2 regions of the Pseudoalteromonas sp. OANN1 genome follow, and region 2 is predicted to be linked to the other one. Evidence: predicted binding sites of a transcription regulator. Region 2 holds the regulator's gene; the other holds the start of a gene.
The links. Region 2 encodes MetJ, which represses methionine synthesis genes. Its sites were predicted from a motif close to TAGACGTCTAGACGTCTA; they were not measured.
Positions count from the first base shown of each region.

Region 1 (4,464 bases), on a different contig from region 2:
ATCCATGCCACCTCAGGGACGTTTGGTGTGTGAATATCATAAACGCCAGGCCCGATGTCATTGGGGTAGTCAAAATCTTCAAAGGCGTCGAGTAAGGTCATATTTGAACGTGACGTTTCAATTGTGATCACGTCCGCATCCATATCCGCTATGGCGGCGATAATATCGTTAAACTCCGAGTAACACATATGCGTATGGATCTGTGTTTCGTCATTCACACCACTTGCAGATACCCTAAACGCATACGCCGCCCACGCTAAGTAGGCTTGCCACTGACTGGCTTTGAGTGGCATCCCCTCTCTAAATGCAGGTTCATCGATTTGGATCACCTTAATCCCTGCGTTTTGCAAATCCACCACTTCATCTCTCAGTGCTAATGCGATTTGATTCGCGATGCTCGGCTTGTCTAAGTCATCTCTGACAAACGACCAAAATAAAATAGTCACAGGCCCTGTTAGCATGCCCTTCATCGGTTTTTTGGTTAAGCTCTGTGCATAACTCGTCCAATTAACAGTCATTGGTGCCGCACGCGAGACATCTCCCCAGATCACTGGGGGCTTAACACAGCGCGAACCATAACTTTGCACCCAACCAAACTGAGTAAAGGCAAAACCTTCGAGTAATTCACCAAAGTACTCAACCATATCATTGCGCTCTGCTTCGCCATGAACCAGCACATCTAAGTTAAGCGCTTCTTGTTCTTCAACGGCATAACGGATCTCTGCTTCCATCTGGCTTTGATAAGCATCAGCACTCAACGTACCCGCTTTATAATCACGTCGCGCCTTACGAATAGCCTGGGTTTGTGGGAAGGAGCCTATCGTTGTGGTTGGCAATAAGGGTAAATTTAGCGACTGTGCTTGTTTTTTAATTCTGGTTGCGAATTCACTATTGCGTTGGCCGTCTTTTGCTGTAAGCGCTGAAACACGCTGCTGCACCTCATTATTATTCACGCGAGTAGAAGTCAAACGCGCTTTTACAGGCTTAGAATATTCGACCAACTGGGTAATATCACGCTGCTCCAATGCATTTTTCAATAATGCCAGCTCTTGTCCTTTTTGTTTGGCAAATGCGAGCCAAGACTTTAACTCACTATCAAGTTTTTGCTCTTGATCTAAGTCGACTGGCGTATGTAATAATGAGCATGAAGGAGCAAGCCAGAGATTATCACCTCGACGTTCATGAACCAGAGCAAGTTGCTGATATACACCTTCAAGATCCGAGCGCCAAATGTTACGACCGTTCACAACCCCTAGAGACAGCACGCTATCTTGCCCAACTACTTCCTCTAACGCAGCCAAGTCGTAGTTTGCCGTTACGCAGTCAAAATGTACGCCTTCTACGGGATAAGACTGGATATCTTCAACATGCGCTTGTACGGAGTCAAAATAACTGGCCAACAACACTTTTACTCCTTGCCCGCTCAACGCATCAAAACTCCGGCGCAGCGCGTTACGATAAGCATCGTCGATTTCCAGAGCTAAAATAGGTTCATCAATTTGTACCCACTCAACACCTTGCTCAGCAAGCTTGGTAAGTACCTGCTGATATACAATCAATAACTTATCTAATAAAGCCAATTTGTCAAACTCTTGACCAACGCATTTAGCTAAGTAGAGGTAGGTTACCGGGCCGACCAATACGGGTTTTGCTTGGTAGCCAAGTAATTGTGCTTCCTCTACTTGAGTAAATAACTCCGTCCAAGTTAGGGAAAATTCCTGCGTTTGAGTTAACTCAGGGACGATGTAATGATAATTGGTGTTGAACCATTTCGTCATTTCACTTGCAGCACACGCACAGCCGCTAGGTGCTCGTCCCCTGCCAATCCGAAACAAAGTATCAAGATTTACCGACTCATCATTTTTGTGACGACTAGGAATAGCGCCGACAAGTAATGAAGTATTCAACACGTGATCATACCAAGCAAAATCGCCTACAGGTAGAAGGTCAACACCAGCCTCAGCTTGCAATGCCCAATTTTCTGCACGAATGCGCTTTCCTTCCGCGATTAAGTCGTCTTGCGTTAAGTCGCCCGACCAATAGCGTTCTACTGCAAATTTAAGTTCACGTTTTTTGCCTACGCGTGGAAAACCCAAGTTATGTGTTAATGCCATGATTTTAATTCCGTCTAGATGCATGGATGTCTAAAAATATAATTCTCATAATCAAAAACAACAATTGATGCTTTCTCAGATTTCATATGAATAAAATTAAATTGTAATTTTTTAAAAAATTTTTACACAAGTAGTGACAACGCTGTCATTTTTAGTGTTATAGTGGATTTGTGAATTTTTGAACAACTCACCGCAGGTATTTAGACGTCTAGACATTGATAATAACTAAATAGAATCGTAATATTGAGTAATGCTGAGATTTGCTCACTTAAAATATGAGAATTGTTGATAATGATTGATATAAAGCACCTAAAGACTATCTCCACCTTGAAAGAAACTGGTTCTCTCGTGAATACAGCACGAGAGCTATTCCTGACTCAATCTGCTTTATCACATCAGATCAAAGATCTTGAGAGCAAACTCGACTGCCAGCTTTTTGAGCGCAAAACGCAACCAGTACGCTTTACCCCTCAAGGGATGTTATTATTGGAACTTGCCAACGATGTTTTACCTAAAGTTGAAGCAACCAAGTGTCGTTTGAAGGAAAGCCTTAATCAACCTATCTCGCAACTCAGGTTAAGCGTGGAATGCCATGCTTGTTTTCACTGGTTGCTGCCAACAATTAAAGAATTCAATACCTTTTGGCCTGACATTAAAGTCGATTACGAACGTGGTTTTAGCTACGACGCTATTCCTGACCTTATTGAAGATGAGCTGGACTTAGTGCTTACCTCAGACATTCGAGAACCAGAACAATTGGAATACGCGCACCTTTTCGACTTTAAATTAAAGTTAATCGTTGCACCAGATCACGAATTGGCCAAGAAGGCCTATGTCACAGCACTCGACCTAAAAGATGAAACCATCATTTCTTACCCTATTCCTCGCGAGCGCCAGGATATATTTAAGCACTTTATTCAAAATGCACGCTTTGATGGTACGCTAAAAACCGTCGATCAAGGTTTATTAATCTTCCAACTGGTAAGTGCAGGCATGGGGGTTGCAGCACTACCGGACTGGTTAGTGACACCTTATGAGAGCCAAGGGCTAATTAAATCGATTCCTCTAGGCGCACTTGGGCTAAATCGTCCAATGTATTTAGCAATGAAGAAAAGCATGAAAGATAACCCTGTTTATCGTCATTTCCTCAATACTTGCCGTAAAACCACTGCAAGATAGATGACAGGGCTCTTTTTGAGCCCTAACTGTTATACATTTCTACAACTCCCATCTCATGCTAGCATTGCGTCAGGCTTATCTAAATCTAGGGCATGTTTAAATGTTTGAAGTCAAAAAGGTTATCGGTCAACTTCTGATGCCGTTACCATTATCTTTAGTGGTGCTTATGGGGCTTATGCTTTTTATTGCCAAAACGCGTAAAGGACCTTACATCGCAAGCTGGCTCGTCTTACTGACCACATGGGCGTTATCGACTCCTTATGTCGCACAACATATTATTGAGTGGGATACAGGCACTCTCGCCGCATTCAATCCTAGCAAGCACAACAACATAGATAAAATCGTGGTACTTGGCTGTGATTTATACCCAAATAAATCTCTCCCCAGCAACGCCCAACTTGGCAGCTGTGGTCTAGCCAGGTTAGTTGAAGGCGTAAGACTTGCTAATATTTACCCAAAGGCCCAGCTGTATGTTTCTGGTTACGGCTATGGCCATGCAACAAGCGCGGGACTCATGGCAAGAACCGCACAGAGCCTAGGTATTTCAGCTACACGTATTAAGCAAAATCCCAATGCCAAAGACACCGCGGACGAAGCAAAAATGCTAGCGCCTTTACTAGTCGATTATGAGGTCGCATTGGTCACATCAGCATCGCACATACAACGCGCAAAAAACCTATTTGAAGCACAAGGCATAGAAGTGATCGCTGCACCGACGGAGTTTTATAACTTCAAGCAATACCCACTGAGCAGACAATTTATTCCGAACCATAAGGCCTTAGAAGTAGTCACTCGGATTTGGCATGAACAGCTTGGTAGTATGTGGATCACGATCCGTCGTGTTATTGACCCTGAGGCACTTTAAGCGCCGAAAAAGACACCAAAATCAGGCTAAAGTTCGACAAATTAGCGCTGAAAAACGTAAAAAATTGAAAATTTGCGCAAATATGGGTATAAATAGAGTTTAATCTTAACCCGCGTATCCGCGTACAACACGACTAGGATCTACGATGAGTAAACTAGATAAAACTGAAGTACTAAGCGCTTTCGAAGCTGCGTACGAAGCTGCACATGGCAAAAAGCCTGAGATCACTGCAAAGCCAGGTTGGTATAGCATCGATGGTGGCAAAAACATGCGTCTTGCTGAGGTAGCCGAATTAACAGAAGAGCT
Region 1 is NZ_JAMXSE010000001.1:347,200-351,663, forward strand. It holds gene metE (5-methyltetrahydropteroyltriglutamate--homocysteine S-methyltransferase) at 1-2,114, opposite strand, end outside; gene NH462_RS01655 (LysR substrate-binding domain-containing protein) at 2,406-3,293, shown strand; gene NH462_RS01660 (ElyC/SanA/YdcF family protein) at 3,394-4,158, shown strand; gene NH462_RS01665 (hypothetical protein) at 4,304-4,464, shown strand, end outside.
Region 1: metE (5-methyltetrahydropteroyltriglutamate--homocysteine S-methyltransferase) is a predicted target of MetJ. The motif match lies at 2,316-2,333, and genes of this name have one in related genera.

Region 2 (4,464 bases):
AAAGTGAGCGCAGTGACGAAGTATATACCTAAGGTGGTACGAATTGAAAACGTACTCTACGACGGCGATAAAAAACTCTGAAATATTGCTTGTAGATTGTTCAGTTAGGCACTAAAATACGCGTCCACATTTTTGTATAACTACGTATGGTGCCAGACTTCGGGTTTGGAGAGCGATACGGCCTTAACTAGAGGTTGCTATGAAAGAAGGTATTCACCCTAATTACGAGACGATCACTGCATCGTGCTCTTGCGGTAACAAGTTCGAAACTCGTTCAACGCTATGTAAAGATATTCACCTAGACGTATGTTCTGCGTGTCACCCGTTCTACACTGGTAAGCAGAAGATCCTTGACACAGGTGGCCGTGTAGATCGCTTTAACAAGCGTTTCGGTGCACTTAGCAGCAAGAAGTAATCTTGTTGGTCTAGTCGAAAAAAGCACCTTAGGGTGCTTTTTTTGTGCCGGTTTGAAAATACCTTCCCGATTGATACATCCTATTCTGCATCAACAGACAAACCGTCAGTCATCACGCCTTCATTGTGTCTTTTATTCTTCTTAAATAGAAAACTTGCCAGTTTGGCAGCAAAACTTTACTGATCTCTTGGGTAGAGTAAAAACTCTATTTAGTAGATAAATACTGAACATTTACGAGCTTAAGTTGTGAAAATAATCAAAGCTCATATAGTAAATAGTATCAGTTATGAGCACTTTATATAAACTAAAATCAGTATATTGCGATTAAATGCGGGTATCTTGACGTTAAAATTAGTTAAGTTGCAAATTTCTTATTGTTTTTATAATTAGTGTGCATCTGTGCTAATTTTCTGCATTTTGTGCTGGTTTTTGCGTCTTGTTTTTTAAGTTTTAGTCACATTATTTGTGAAATATTTCTTAAAATTGAGCTTATCTTCTCGGAAAAGTATAGAAAATACCGTGCTAGTGGATAGACCTGATTTTACTTGAATAATGAGCAAAACTCGGTATTGTGTGAATACGGTCGATTAACTATATGTCCTATTGACATACCGCGACAGCAAAGCACAAACGCTTGTTGAGTGGTTGAATGTCGTCGCTCATATAGTTAATCGCACTGTGTGTTGCTGTAACCAGCATGATAGGTTGCCAACATTCAGAATGCGAACGTTTACCACACTCTCACATTAACTTCGTAGGAAAATATCGCGCCATGACAGATTTTCGTCAACAAGCTCTAGATTATCACGAGAAGCCCGTTCCAGGTAAAATCAGTGTTGAACTCACTAAACCTGCCGAGACCGTAAAAGACTTAGCACTTGCATATAGCCCAGGTGTTGCAGAGCCAGTACGTGAAATCGCGGCTGATCCGGCGAATGCATACCGTTATACGGGTAAAGGAAATATGGTTGCGGTGATCAGTAATGGTACGGCAATTCTTGGCTTGGGTAATTTAGGTCCTTTGGCGTCAAAGCCTGTTATGGAAGGTAAGGCGCTATTATTTAAGCGTTTTGCGGGTCTTGATTCAATCGATATCGAAGTTAAGCACAACACCACCGAAGACTTCATCAATACGGTGGCAAATATCGCAGACACATTTGGCGGTATTAACCTTGAAGATATTAAAGCGCCAGAGTGCTTTGAAATTGAGCGCGCGCTAATCGAACGTTGTGACGTTCCTGTATTCCATGATGATCAGCACGGCACCGCAATTGTAACCGCTGCGGGTATGCTGAATGCGTTGGAAATCCAAGGTAAAGATATTCATGATGCGATTATTGTGTGTCTTGGTGCGGGTGCAGCTGCTATTGCTTGTATGGAATTATTGATCAAGTGTGGTGCTCAACGAGAACACATCTATATGCTGGACAGAAAAGGCGTGATCCATACTCGTCGTGATGACCTAAATGAATATAAAGAGTTGTTTGCAAACAACACGGATAAGCGTACGTTACAAGACGTGATTGCGGATGCGGACGTATTTGTTGGTGTTTCTGGTCCAGACTTACTTTCTGCTGAAGATCTAAAGTTAATGGCTGACAAGCCAGTGGTATTCGCTTGTTCTAACCCAGATCCAGAGATCAGTCCTGAAGTTGCACACGGTGCACGTAATGATTTGATCATGGCGACTGGTCGCTCAGATTATCCAAACCAAGTAAATAACGTGCTGTGTTTCCCGTTTATCTTCCGTGGTGCGCTTGATGTACGTGCAACTGCTATCAATGACGAGATGAAGATTGCAGCAGTTGAAGCAATTAGAACGATTGCGAAAGAACCTGTGCCAGCTGAAGTGTTAAAAGCGGCTGATGTGGATAGTCTTGAGTTTGGTCCTGAGTACATTATTCCAAAACCAATGGATCCGCGTTTGTTACCTCGTATCGCAAAAGCAGTAGCGGTAGCTGCAATTGAATCAGGCGTGGCACAAATCGATATGCCAGCTGGATATATGGAATAATACCATTGGTATTATCCAAATAAAAAAGCCTCGATTGAGGCTTTTTTTGTGTCTGTATGTCCACAGAGAAAGAGTAGTTATCACTCTTCGTTTATTTCTGGGATCTCCAAACCGCGCTCTTCCATTATTTGTCTTACTTCTAATGGAATACGCTCTGGATTATCTTTTCTCAAGTCTTCATCGCTCGGCAGTGGCTGACCTGTGAAGGCATGTAGAAACGCCTCACATAAAAGCTCACTGTTCGTGGCATGACGTAAATTATTCACTTGGCGACGTGTACGCTCATCAGTTAGCACTTTGAGTACATTCAGAGGTATGCTCACCGTGATCTTTTTTACTTGCTCTGCTTTCTTACCGTGTTCTGCATATGGGTGAATATACTCACCGTTCCATTTTGCCATAATTGTGTACTTGCCTCAGTTACATCAATGCCAATATGACTGGGTTCTGGTCTACATTATTCACCAACCGCATGAATATAGGGATAACCTTACGAATTAAAGATAAATCCCAAACTCAAATAGATGAATAAACTAATCCGCCATAGCGAGATAGAAGAATCTCTGCCATAGTTTTCAATAACTCAGTCGTATTAGCAACGCCTAGAGTGGCGAAATTTTATCGGTTTAAAAAAGATAGTCAAATACTAGTTATTTAGCCATTTAGCAGTATAAATGTTTTGACTTCTAGTTTCTGTTGCTCTAACCTTTTAGACGTCTAAACATCCAACTATCTAGGTGACCTTATGAGTCAAGTTAATAAATCGACGGTTGCAGTGCGTCACGGTATAGAAGCTGATAAAGCACATGGGGCAGTAGTGCCACCGCTTTACCTTTCTACCACCTATTCTTTTGCCGATTTTGATACCAAACGCGACTACGATTATGGCCGCAGTGGTAACTTTAATCGTGATGTGCTTGCACAGGCACTGACTGAACTTGAAGGTGGTGCTCGTGGCATTATTACCGCCACTGGCATGGCTGCTGTTCACCTAGTAACTCAGCTACTTAACCATGACGATACGCTGGTTATTCCACATGACTGTTACGGTGGTAGCTATCGCTTGTTTACATCGCTTGCTAAGCGTGGACTGCTCAAATTAGCCGTGTTGGATCTCACGCAACCTGAAAGTCTTGCACAGCTGCAGCAGATCAAACCTAAATTAGTTTGGATTGAAACACCAAGTAACCCAATATTAAGGCTCACGGATATAGAAACTGTCGTAAATGCAGCACACGCTGTGGGGGCTTTGGTCGCCGCCGACAACACCTTCTTGTCTCCTGCACTACAAAACCCCATTACCTTTGGCGTGGATGTAGTCGTGCATTCAACTACTAAATATATCAATGGTCATTCTGATGTCGTGGGGGGCGCGGTGATCGCGCGTACACAGGAGTTGGGTGATGAGTTAGCTTGGTGGGCAAATAATATCGGTATTACCGGCGCACCTTTTGATAGTTATCTTACTTTACGTGGACTGCGCACCTTAAACGTGCGTTTACGCCAGCATCAAGAAAATGCTCAGCTGATTGCGGAGTATTTAGAAAAGTCGCCGTATGTTAGCCAAGTTTATTACCCAGGCCTTGAGTCGCATCCTCAACACGAACTTGCGAAAAAACAACAGCTCGGTTTTGGTGGTATGGTGAGCTTTGATATCAAAGGCGAACTGCAAACATCAGCGAAGTTTTTAACGTCTCTAACGCACTTCTCATTGGCAGAATCTCTAGGTGGGGTTGAGAGTCTTATTTGCCATCCAGCGACGATGACACACGCAGGTATGGATCCGCAAGCACGTTTAGAAGCGGGAGTGGGCGACACGTTAATTCGTATTTCTGTGGGCATTGAAGATGCACAGGATCTCATTGCAGATCTGGAATCGGGATTTGCATGTATTGATGAAAGTCAGGCGAGTGATGATGCTAAGTCATTCAAGTTAACGCCTGCACATACAGTAGCGTTGTGGTGAGTAAATGGCAAAAGTAGTACATAAGTTTGGTGGTTCGAGTTTAAGCTCGCCAGAGCGTTATCAGGCGGT
Region 2 is NZ_JAMXSE010000012.1:23,355-27,818, forward strand. It holds gene rpmE (50S ribosomal protein L31) at 200-415, shown strand; gene NH462_RS11645 (malic enzyme-like NAD(P)-binding protein) at 1,188-2,429, shown strand; gene metJ (met regulon transcriptional regulator MetJ) at 2,510-2,830, opposite strand; gene metB (cystathionine gamma-synthase) at 3,175-4,395, shown strand; gene metL (bifunctional aspartate kinase/homoserine dehydrogenase II) at 4,400-4,464, shown strand, end outside.